One region of the Streptomyces sp. NPDC001732 genome, then DNA from elsewhere that is predicted to be linked to it. Evidence: predicted binding sites of a transcription regulator. Region 1 holds the regulator's gene; the other holds the start of a gene.
What was found. Region 1 encodes HrcA, which represses chaperone genes, less so after heat shock. Its sites were predicted from a motif close to TTNGCACTCNGNNNNNCNGAGTGCNAA; they were not measured.
Positions count from the first base shown of each region.

Region 2: groES (co-chaperone GroES) is a predicted target of HrcA. The motif match lies at 2,130-2,156, and genes of this name have one in related genera.

Region 1 is NZ_JBSFFY010000001.1:213,870-219,753, forward strand. It holds gene ACWCXX_RS00835 (DUF3097 domain-containing protein) at 1-374, opposite strand, end outside; gene ACWCXX_RS00840 (MBL fold metallo-hydrolase) at 400-1,122, opposite strand; gene hrcA (heat-inducible transcriptional repressor HrcA) at 1,321-2,337, shown strand; gene dnaJ (molecular chaperone DnaJ) at 2,338-3,474, shown strand; gene ACWCXX_RS00855 (nitronate monooxygenase) at 3,648-4,721, shown strand; gene ACWCXX_RS00860 (16S rRNA (uracil(1498)-N(3))-methyltransferase) at 4,718-5,464, shown strand; gene ACWCXX_RS00865 (hypothetical protein) at 5,687-5,884, shown strand, end outside.
Region 2 is NZ_JBSFFY010000002.1:355,802-361,685, reverse strand. It holds gene groL (chaperonin GroEL) at 1-1,618, opposite strand, end outside; gene groES (co-chaperone GroES) at 1,717-2,025, opposite strand; gene ACWCXX_RS04485 (hypothetical protein) at 2,177-2,521, opposite strand; gene ACWCXX_RS04480 (polysaccharide deacetylase family protein) at 2,518-3,558, opposite strand; gene ACWCXX_RS04475 (THUMP-like domain-containing protein) at 3,641-4,918, shown strand; gene ACWCXX_RS04470 (hypothetical protein) at 4,989-5,354, opposite strand; gene ACWCXX_RS04465 (hypothetical protein) at 5,403-5,884, opposite strand, start outside.

The DNA.
Region 1 (5,884 bases):
ACCAGCTCCGCGTCGTGCCGGCCCTCCACGTAGATCCGGCCCGCCCGCGCGATCCGGGCCCGCGCCCCCGGGACCGCGATCGAGCCCGAGGCCGTGCGGGCGGGGCGCGCCGGGGCGGCGGCCGAGGGGCGTACGAGCGTGACCACCCGGCCCTCCAGCAGGAAGCCACGCGGCTCCATCGGGAACACCCGGTGCTTGCCGAAACGGTCCTCCAGGGTCACCGTCGGCCCCTGGGCCGTCTTCTCACAGCGGATCACCGCACCGCAGAATCCGGTCGAGACCTCCTCCACGACCAGATCGGGCTCGGCGGGGACCTCGGGAACGGGGGCGGACCTCTTCCACGGCGGGGTCAGGTCGGGCCGGTAGCTGCGCATCGGACGACGATAGGACGACAACGGGTCACGACACGCCGAAGCGGTCGGCCAGTTGTCCGCGCTGCTCCCGTACGAACGCCGCGTCCACCACCGCCCCGTGCCCCGGTACGTACACCGCGTCCTCGCCGCCCAGCTCCAGCAGCCGGTCCAGCGCGGCCGGCCAGCGGGACGGGAACGCGTCCCGGCCCGCCTGCGGCTCACCGGACTCCTCGACCAGGTCGCCGCAGAGCACGATCGCCGGGGAGCCGGGCACGACCGCCACCAGGTCGTGGCCGCTGTGCGCGGGGCCGAGGTCGGCGAGCAGCACCTCGCGCCCGCCGCCCAGGTCGAGCGTCCGCTCCCCGCACACCTGGTGCTGCGGCACCACCAGCGCGTCGACGGCCTCCGCCGCCTCGTGCTCGGAAATTCCCTGGCGCACCGCGGAGACGCGCAGGTCGTCGGCCTCCCGCCGCATCATCTCCGCCGTGCCGGCCGCGCCGTAGACCTCGGCGCCGGAGAACGCGGCGGTGCCCAGCACATGATCGAAATGGGGGTGGCTGAGTGCGACATGCGTCACCCTCCGGCCCAGCAGGGCCTGCGTCTGGGCCCGCAGTTCCGCGCCCTCGCGCAGTGACGATCCGGTGTCGTACAGCAGCACTCCGTCCGTTCCGGCCACCAGCGCGACCGTCGCGTCCCACCCGGGAAGGCGCCGTCGGCCCACTCCGTGACCGAGTCGCTCCCAGCCGTACTCTTCCCAAGAGGCGTTCATACCGCGACGCTATCGGCAACCACCTGCGAACGTCTCGCGGCGGTGTGGCCGGTCGCCCTTGCTAGGCCCCCACTCGACCGCCGTACACTGACCGGGGGATTGCTGGCACTCGCGATGACAGAGTGCCAGGGGGATTCCCGGGAAAGAGCCGGGAAGGCCCGGTGGCCGACCGAGGAAACACAGCTGGAGGTGTGCGCGATGCTCAGCGAACGCAGACTCGAAGTGCTTCGTGCCATCGTCCAGGACTACGTCGGCACCGAGGAGCCCGTCGGCTCGAAGGCGCTCACCGAGCGGCACAAGCTGGGCGTCTCCCCGGCGACCGTCCGCAACGACATGGCGGTGCTGGAGGACGAGGGCTTCATCGCCCAGCCCCACACCAGTGCGGGACGCATCCCGACGGACAAGGGCTACCGGCTCTTCGTCGACAGGCTCGCGGGGGTCAAGCCCCTCTCGTCGCCGGAGCGCCGCGCCATCCAGAACTTCCTCGACGGCGCGGTCGACCTCGACGACGTCGTGGGCCGCACCGTACGGCTGCTCGCGCAGCTGACCCGGCAGGTCGCCATCGTGCAGTACCCCTCGCTGACCCGGTCGACGGTGCGGCACGTGGAACTGCTCTCGCTGGCGCCGGCCCGGCTGATGCTCGTGCTCATCACGGACACCGGCCGGGTGGAGCAGCGGATGATCGACTGCCCCGCTCCGTTCGGCGAGACCTCCCTCGCCGATCTGCGGGCCCGGCTCAACAGCCGGGTCGTGGGACGCCGTTTCACGGACGTCCCGCAGCTGGTGCAGGACCTGCCGGAATCCTTCGAGAGCGAGGACCGGGGAACCGTGTCCACCGTGCTCTCCACCCTGCTCGAAACCCTCGTCGAGGAGACGGAGGAGCGGCTGATGATCGGCGGCACCTCCAACCTCACCCGCTTCGGGCACGACTTCCCCGTGATGATCCGGCCGGTGCTGGAAGCACTGGAGGAACAGGTCGTGCTGCTGAAGCTGCTCGGCGAGGCCAAGGACTCGGGCATGACCGTACGTATCGGGCACGAGAACGCCCATGAAGGGCTCAACTCCACGTCCGTCGTCGCGGTCGGCTACGGTTCGGGCGACGAGGCAGTCGCCAAACTCGGCGTGGTCGGACCGACCCGCATGGACTACCCCGGAACGATGGGAGCGGTACGCGCAGTGGCACGTTACGTCGGACAGATCCTGGCGGAGTCGTAAGTGGCCACGGACTACTACGCCGTACTCGGCGTGCGCCGCGACGCATCTCAGGACGAGATCAAGAAGGCATTCCGCAGGCTCGCCCGCGAGCTGCATCCGGATGTGAACCCCGATCCGAAGACCCAGGAGCGGTTCAAGGAGATCAACGCCGCCTACGAGGTGCTGTCGGACCCGCAGAAGAAGCAGGTCTACGACCTCGGCGGCGACCCGCTGTCCGCCTCCGGCGGTGCGGGTGCGGGCGGATTCGGACAGGGTGGCTTCGGCAACTTCTCCGACATCATGGACGCGTTCTTCGGCACGTCGTCGCAGCGCGGGCCCCGTTCGCGCACCCGGCGCGGCCAGGACGCGATGATCCGGCTGGAGATCGATCTCGCCGAGGCGGCGTTCGGCACCACCAAGGACATCCAGGTCGACACGGCCGTCGTCTGCACCACGTGCAGCGGCGAGGGCGCCGCGCCCGGCACCTCCGCGCAGACCTGTGACATGTGCCGCGGCCGCGGTGAGGTCTCCCAGGTCACCCGGTCCTTCCTCGGCCAGGTCATGACCTCGCGCCCCTGCCCGCAGTGCCAGGGCTTCGGTACGGTCGTGCCGACCCCGTGCCCGGAGTGCGCCGGTGACGGCCGCATCCGCTCCAGGCGCACGCTCACCGTGAAGATCCCCGCCGGTGTCGACAACGGCACCCGCATCCAGCTCGCGGGCGAGGGCGAGGTCGGCCCCGGCGGCGGCCCGGCCGGCGATCTGTACGTGGAGATCCACGAGTTGTCGCACGCGGTGTTCCAGCGCCGCGGCGACGACCTGCACTGCACGGTCACCATCCCCATGACGGCGGGCGCGCTCGGCACGAAGGTGCCGCTGGAGACGCTCGACGGCCTGGAGGAGGTCGACATCCGGCCCGGCACCCAGTCCGGCCAGTCGGTGCCGCTGCACGGCCGCGGTGTCACGCATCTGCGCGGCGGCGGGCGCGGCGACCTGATCGTGCACGTCGAGGTGATGACGCCGACGAAGCTGGACCCGGAGCAGGAGCGACTGCTGCGGGACCTGGCGAAGATGCGGGGCGAGGAGCGGCCCACCGGCCAGTTCCAGCCCGGCCAGCAGGGGCTGTTCTCCCGGCTGAAGGACGCCTTCAACGGGCGCTGACGGCCCCGCAGGTCCTGGACCGGGACGGGCCCGCTCGGCGGGCCCGTCCCGCGTTCGTGACCGGGGCGTCCGCGGCCGGATGCGGCGGTGGACGGAGCCGCTTCGGGCCGGAGCGGGCCCGCGGGCCGCGGGCCGCGCACGCCCGGTCGTGCCGGACATGGCACGATGCGGTCATGCCCTCCGCATTGACCGATCTCTGCCGGTATCCGATCGTGCAGGCCCCGATGGCGGGCGGCGCGTCCTGCCCGCAGCTCGTCGCGGCCGTCGCCGAGGCGGGCGGGCTCGGCTTCCTGGCCGCCGGGTACAAGACGGCGGACGGCATGTACCACGAGATCAAACAGCTGCGCGGGCTGACCGGCCGGTCCTTCGGCGTCAACCTCTTCATGCCGCAGCCGGCGCTCGCCGACCCCAGCGCCGTCGAGGTGTACCGGCACCAGCTCGCGGGCGAGGCAGCCTGGTACGAGACCCCGCTCGGCGACCCGGACCGCGGCGGCGACGACGGCTACGAGGCCAAGCTCGCCGTCCTCCTGGACGATCCGGTCCCGGCCGTCTCGTTCACCTTCGGCTGCCCGACGCGCGACACCCTCGACGCGTTCGCCGGCGTCGGCACGTACACCGTCGTGACGGTCACCACGCCCGAGGAGGCCCAGGCCGCTCAGTGGGCGGGCGCGGACGCGGTCTGCGTCCAGGGCATCGAGGCGGGCGGCCACCAGTCCACCCACCACGACGACCCGCAGACCGACGGCACCGGGATCGGGCTGCTCTCGCTGGTGACCCAGGTCCGCGAGACCGTGCAGATACCGATCGTCGCCACCGGCGGGCTGATGCGCGGCTCCCAGATCGCCGCCGTGCTCGCGGCGGGCGCCGATGCGGCGCAGTTCGGCACGGCGTTCCTCGCCTGCCCCGAATCCGGGGCGAGCCCGCTGCACAAACGGGCGCTGACCAACCCGCTGTTCGTACGGACCGCCCTGACCCGGGCGTTCTCGGGCCGCCCGGCCCGCGGCCTGGTCAACCGGTTCATGCGCGAGCACGGTCCGTACGCCCCCGCCGCCTACCCCCAGGTCCACTACCTGACCGCCGGGCTGCGCAAGGCGGCGGCCAGGGCCGGGGACGCCCAGGGCATGGCGCTGTGGGCGGGGCAGGGCCACCGGATGGCACGCGAGCTGCCGGCCGGCCGGCTGGTCAGGCTGCTCGCCGAAGAACTGGACGCCGCACGGGCGGCAGTGAGCACAGGGAGTACGCAGTGACCGCACCGGTCTTCGTCGTCGAACAGGTCCCCGACGGGCCCGAGTTCGTCCTGGAAGGATCCGAGGGCAGGCACGCCGTGTCGGTGAAGCGGCTGCGCGCAGGTGAGGACGTCGTCCTGACGGACGGGCGCGGGCGCTGGGCCGAGGGCGTCGTCGGGGCCGCCGAGGGCAAGGACCGGCTCGTCGTCACCGGCCTCACCGGGGCCCGCGAGGAGCCCGGACCCGTGCCCCGCATCACCGTCGTCCAGGCGCTGCCCAAGGGCGACCGGGGCGAGGTCGCCGTGGAGACGATGACGGAGACCGGCGTCGACGGGATCGTCCCCTGGCAGGCGTCGCGCTGCATCACCCAGTGGAAGGGCGAGCGCGGTCTCAAGTCCCTGGCGAAATGGCGCAACACCGCCCGGGAGGCGGGCAAGCAGTCCCGCCGGGTGCGCTTCCCCGACGTGGCGGACGCGATGACGACCAAACAGGTCGCCGCGCTCCTGGCCGCGGCGGACTTCGCCGCCGTCCTGCACGAGGACCGGGACCACCAAAGCGAGCCGCTGGCCACCGTCCCGCTCCCCGAACAGGGCAGGATCGTGCTGGTCGTCGGCCCCGAGGGCGGTGTGTCGCCGGACGAGCTGGCGGTCTTCACCGGGGCGGGCGCCCGGACCTGCCGGCTCGGGACGAGCGTCCTGCGCACCTCGACCGCGGGCACGGCGGCGACGGCGCTGCTGCTGGGGCGTACCGGCCGCTGGTCGTGAACCCGGCCCGCGCCCGGCGGAGGAACCGGGGCGGGGCGGAGGACCGGGACACGGGGGAGCCGGGGCGATCGGCGCTGCCGCGACGGACGCCCGGTCCCGACTCCGTGCCACCACGCCCCGTTTGACGTCCGGTCGGACACCCGGCGCACGCGCCGGAGCCGCCCCCGATTGTGGCCGCAAGCCGTCTACCGTTCCACGGGTGAACGGTGGGAAGCTGCCCGTATGGGGACAACAAGGGCATGGGGCCGGCGAAGGCCCCGACGTTTTCTGGCCGCTTCCGTACTCGCGGGCGCGGCGGTCGCGGGCGTTGCCGCCTGTGAACCCGTCGACGGGCTGAACTCCGTTTCCATCGCCGTGACCACCGACCGGGTCGGCACCAGCGCGCTGGAGCGCAACGGCGTCGACGTGCAGTGGCTGAGC
Region 2 (5,884 bases), on a different contig from region 1:
CGTGGCCGTGACCGCCGTGGGCGGCCTCGGCCTCTTCCTCGGCCGGCTTCTCGACGACCAGGGTCTCGGTCGTGAGCAGCAGCGACGCGATGGACGCGGCGTTCTCCAGCGCGGAGCGGGTGACCTTGACCGGGTCGATGACGCCGGCCTTCACCAGGTCGCCGTACTCGCCGGTGGCGGCGTTGAAGCCCTGGCCCTTGTCGAGCTCGGCGACCTTCGAGGTGATGACGTAACCCTCGAGACCGGCGTTCTCGGCGATCCAGCGCAGCGGCTCGACCGCGGCGCGGCGCACGACCGCGACACCGGTGGCCTCGTCGCCGGTCTTGCCGAGGTTGTCCTCCAGGACCTTGACGGCGTGGACGATGGCGGAGCCACCACCGGAGACGATGCCCTCCTCGACCGCGGCGCGGGTCGCGGAGATGGCGTCCTCCAGACGGTGCTTCTTCTCCTTGAGCTCCACCTCGGTGGCGGCACCGACGCGGATCACGCACACGCCGCCGGCCAGCTTCGCGAGGCGCTCCTGGAGCTTCTCGCGGTCCCAGTCGGAGTCCGTGGCCTCGATCTCGGCCTTGATCTGGTTGACCCGGCCCTTGACGTCGCCGGGCTCGCCGCCGCCGTCCACGATCGTGGTGTCGTCCTTGGAGACGGTGACGCGGCGGGCGGTGCCCAGCACGTCCAGACCGGCCTGGTCGAGCTTGAGGCCGACCTCCTCGGCGATGACGGTCGCACCGGTGAGGGTGGCGATGTCGCCGAGCATGGCCTTGCGGCGGTCACCGAAGCCCGGGGCCTTGACGGCGACGGCGTTGAAGGTGCCACGGATCTTGTTGACGACCAGGGTCGACAGGGCCTCGCCCTCGACGTCCTCGGCGATGATCAGCAGCGGCTTGGAGCCACCGGCCTGGATGACCTTCTCCAGCAGCGGGAGCAGCTCCTGGATGGCGCCGATCTTGCCCTGGTGGATCAGGATGTACGGGTCGTCGAGGACGGCCTCCATGCGCTCCTGGTCGGTCACCATGTACGGGGACAGGTAGCCCTTGTCGAAGGCCATGCCCTCGGTGAAGTCGAGGTCCAGACCGAAGGTGTTGGACTCCTCGACGGTGATGACGCCGTCCTTGCCGACCTTGTCCATCGCGTCCGCGATGAGCTCGCCGACCTGCGGGTCCTGCGCGGAGAGCGCGGCCACGGCGGCGATGTCGGTCTTGTCGTCGATCGGGCGGGCGGTCGCGAGGAGCTCCTCGGACACTGCCTTGACCGCGGCGTCGATGCCCTTCTTCAGGGCGGCCGGGGAGGCACCGGCGGCGACGTTGCGCAGACCCTCGCGGACGAGCGCCTGGGCGAGCACGGTGGCGGTGGTCGTACCGTCACCCGCGACGTCGTTGGTCTTGGTGGCGACCTCCTTCACCAGCTGGGCACCGAGGTTCTCGTACGGGTCGTCGAGCTCGACCTCGCGCGCGATGGTGACACCGTCGTTGGTGATGGTGGGAGCGCCGAACTTCTTGTCGATGACGACGTTGCGGCCCTTGGGGCCGATCGTCACCTTGACCGTGTCGGCAAGCTTGTTGACGCCGCGCTCAAGGGCGCGACGGGCGTCCTCGTCGAACTTCAGGATCTTCGCCATGGGAGCTGAGCTTTCCTCTCGAACGAACTGCGCCCCCGACCGCCCGGCTGGTTATTCGCGGGGGCCAGGGGCGCAGAACAGAAGCAAACGTGGGTGAATTACTTCTCGACGATCGCGAGCACGTCGCGAGCCGAGAGGACGAGGTACTCCTCGCCGCTGTACTTCACCTCGGTGCCGCCGTACTTGCTGTACAGCACGACGTCGCCGGTCTTGACGTCGAGCGGAAGACGCTCGCCGTTCTCGAAGCGGCCCGGACCCACGGCCAGGACGACGCCCTCCTGGGGCTTCTCCTTGGCGGTGTCCGGAATGACCAGGCCGGAGGCCGTGGTCTGCTCGGCGTCGAGCGGCTGGACCACAATCCGGTCCTCGAGCGGCTTGATCGCAACCTTGGAGCTGGCGGTCGACACGATCCGGTCTCCCCCTTCGGAGATCTCACGGGGTAACAGTCTTGGGGTGGCGACCAGGTGGATCCGTCGTCGCGGGTGCCGGACCTGCCAGTCGCGCAGTGGTGTTGGCACTCTCCAGTGGTGAGTGCCAGCAAAGAGACTATGACCGGGATTAGCACTCGGTCAAGCGGAGTGCCAATTCAAGCAGTCGTGGCGTCGCGTCCGCGTCGCCTTTGCCCGCCCGGGGCACGGGCGGGGCACCGGTCCGGGCGACGGCCCGGACTCCACGGGGACAACGCGCGGACGGACCGCTCCGTTCCGCGCGACCGCGCGACACGATGCCGGTGCCGCGAGGTCGCACACCGGGGTGCCGTGCGTCGTGATGCCGTGCGGTCACCCGCTGCGCGGCCTTGCGGCCGAGCCGTTCGATCGGTTCCACCGACTGCGCGCACCCGGTGGCGGTCAGCAGCGCACCGGCCGCCAGCAGTCCGGCCAGCAGCCGGTACGCCCTCCTCATACGTAGTCCTCCAGCCTGGCCACGGCGTACCCCTTGTCCGTGACGGTCTTCATGACCGCCCGGACCAGGTCGGTCATGCTGCCGCCCCATTCGGCCCGGCCCCGGAAGTGGGTGAGGATGATGTCGCCGGGATGCAGGTCCTGGTCCCCCTCGCGCCACTCCATGCGGTCCGGGAACGCCTCCGCGTTCCACAGCGGGACGGCCTTGACGCCGCAGGACTTCGCGACCCGCAGCGTGTCCCCGTTGTAGTTGCCGTACGGCGGGCGGAAGAGAACGGGCCGCTTCCCGTACCGCTTCTCGATGGTCTCCTGCTGGCCGCAGATCTCGCGCTCCTGCTCGTCGTACGAGAGGCCGGGCAGGTAGGGGTGGCCGAGCGTGTGGTTGTTGAGGGCGACGCCCAGCCGCTGCGCCTCGGCGAAGTACCCGTAGTCGTCGCTCACCTCGTAGTCGCTGAGGAAGGCGCTGTACGGGATGTCCAGCTCGTCCATCATCCGGAGCAGCCCGGGATCCTTCTCGGCGCCGTCGTCCATCGTCAGGAAGACGATCCGCTCCCCGGTCGGGACGGTGGTGAAGACCGGCGGCAGCGAGTCGTCGCCGCCCTCCACCTCGAACCCCTTGCGGGTGGTGATGCGGGGCTTCACGGCGGGCGGCGCCGGGGCGACCAGCGGGGGCTTGTCCAGGCCCCACTTCTTGGCGAGGGAGGCCCGGACGGCCGGGCCGAGCCCCGCGCTCTCGCGGTCGGCCTCCGGCGCGCCGGCCCGGCCGTCCCGTTGGCCGGGGCCGCCGGGACGGGCGGGTCGGGCGGGCGCCGCGGGGGCACCGGGGTTCCCGGCGGCGGGCCGGTCCCCGTGCCCGGGGGTGCCCGCCCGTTCCCCGTCGCCGGAGGCGCAGCCGGAGCCGACCGCCGCGACCAGGAGCGCGACCAGGACCGCACAGGCCGGCCACTGGCCGCCGGAGCCCCGGCCGCGCCCGACCCCCGGCACACCCACCCCATGAGTCTTTGCGGCGCTTCTCCCCTTTTGTCGTACAAGCAGCATGGCGCTGCATCCTGCCAGCACCTGATCGGCCTTCCGGTCCGACACCTCCGCCGGGCCCGCCGGTCTACCCGGCTGGCTCACAATGGGGCGGGTGAACGCTCTCGCCCCGAACGGCCCGTCCGACGCCCACGACCCTTCCCCGAGCTCTCGGCTCCGCTCGAGCGGGGAAGACCCCATCGCCGCCTTCCTGGCCCTGCGCACCCCCGAGGGCGCCGAGCTGCTGGACGGGCTGCGGTCGTACGACCCCGCCCAGGAACTCGCCACCGCCACCCGGCTGCGCCGCAGCCACCCGGCCCATCTGGTCTCGGCGGCGCTGGGGCAGGCGCGGCTCCGGCAGCGGGCGGTGGCGAAGTTCGGCGCCGAGGACGCGTACCGGATGTTCTTCACGCCGAACGGCGTCGAGCAGGCGACCCGTACGTCGGTGGCCACCCGGCGCGCGCAGCGGTTCGTGGCGGCGGGCGGGGTGCGGAGCGTCGCCGACCTGTGCTGCGGGATCGGCGGTGACGCGATCGCGCTCGCGCGGGCGGGCATCTCCGTGCTCGCCGTGGACCGCGACCCGCTGACCGCGGAGGTCGCCCGCGCCAACGCCGCCGCCCTCGGGCTGGACGGGCTGATCGAGGTGCGGTGCGCCGATGTCACCGAGGTCGACACCGCGCCGTACGACGCGGTGTTCGTGGACCCGGCCCGGCGCGGCGGGCGGGGCAGGATCTTCGACCCCGAGGCGTACTCGCCGCCGCTGTCCTGGGCGATCGGCGCCGCGCTCGGGGCGCCCCGCGCCGCGCTGAAGATCGCCCCCGGCATCCCGCACGAGGCGATCCCGGAGCGGGCGGAGGCGGAGTGGATCTCGGACGGCGGGGACGTGAAGGAGGCGGTGCTCTGGTTCGGCGAGGGCTTCGCGGCCGGTTCGTACCGCGCCACGGTGCTCCCGGACGGCGCCTCCCTGTGGTCCGCGGGCCCGCCGCCCGCCCCGCCGGTCGGGCCGGTGGGCCGCTATCTGTACGAGCCGGACGGCGCCGTCATCCGGGCCGGTCTGGTCGCCGACGTCGTGGCGCGGTGCCACGGCCGGCTGATCGACGAGACCATCGCGTACGTCACGAGCGACGAGCCGTACGCGTCCCCGTACACCTCCGGGTACGAGATCACCGACCGGATGCCCTTCAACATGAAGAAGCTGAAGGCGCTGCTGCGGGAGCGGGAGGTCGGCGTACTGACCGTCAAGAAGCGCGGCTCGGCGGTCGAACCGGAGGAACTGCGCCGCAGGATGAAGCTCCACGGCCCGAACTCCGCGACGGTCTTCCTGACCCGGGTGGCCGGAGCGCCGACGATGCTGATCGGGCACCCGGTGGACGGCCCGGCCTGACCCGGGCGGTCGGACCGGCCCCGGCGAGCGACCCGACCGGTCGGCCCGTGCCCGACCGGTCCGGGGGCCGTCAGGCCAGGTCGGTCAGGTCCTCCGCGTACACCTGCGAGAGCGGCTGAGGACCCGCGTACTGTCGGCAGTTGCGCTGCCCCGCCTCGAAGCGGACCGGCTTCTTTCTCTCGTCCCAGGCCGTCGGCACCTCGACCCGCTCATGGCACCGGCCCTGCTTGTCGTGCCTGGCGAGATGGTGCGTGCAGCCGCAGACCGGCTCGGGCGGCTTGTCCGCCGCTTCGAGGGCCAGCCGCTCCTGCCTGGCCGCCTCCGGCAGTTCCAGCTTGCGGGTGTGCCGATTGCGCAGTGCCGTACGGACGTGGTCGACGACCCGGCCGAAGCCGCCCGTCCAGAAGATGATGAGCAGCCACCAGTACCACGCCATGTCGCCCTCCCCCTGTGCGCTCCCCGTGCCGCCAGGACAGGCCCGTAGTCAGCGGTGGGCGCCGCCCCCGATGGAGATCATCGGCTCCGGGGCGGGCGCACCGGCCAGCACGCGCAGCACCCACCTGCGATGGGCGAACGCCTTGCCGAGGCCGATCAGTCCGACGATCCAGCCGGTCATCCCGGCCCCCATGACCAGGACGACCTCGCCGTAATGCAGCTCGCCCGCCGGGGTGTTGGCCGGTACGGCGAAGCACGCGTACAGCCCCGTCGCGCACAGCGCGAAGGACGTCAGCAGCCAGGCGAGGGCGGCGCCCGGCATCCGCAGCGCCGCGTCGCGCGCCGGGTCGCGGTCCAACCCGCCCCAGGCGTACAGGAGTCGGCGGATCCGCTGGTCGCGGCGCAGTCCGACGACGATCAGAACGACCGCGGGCACCATGCAGCAGACGCCCATGACCAGCAGGATCACGCCGACCCCGGCACTGATGACGTCGTACGCCTCCTCGAAGGTGACGAGCGCCGAGCCCACCA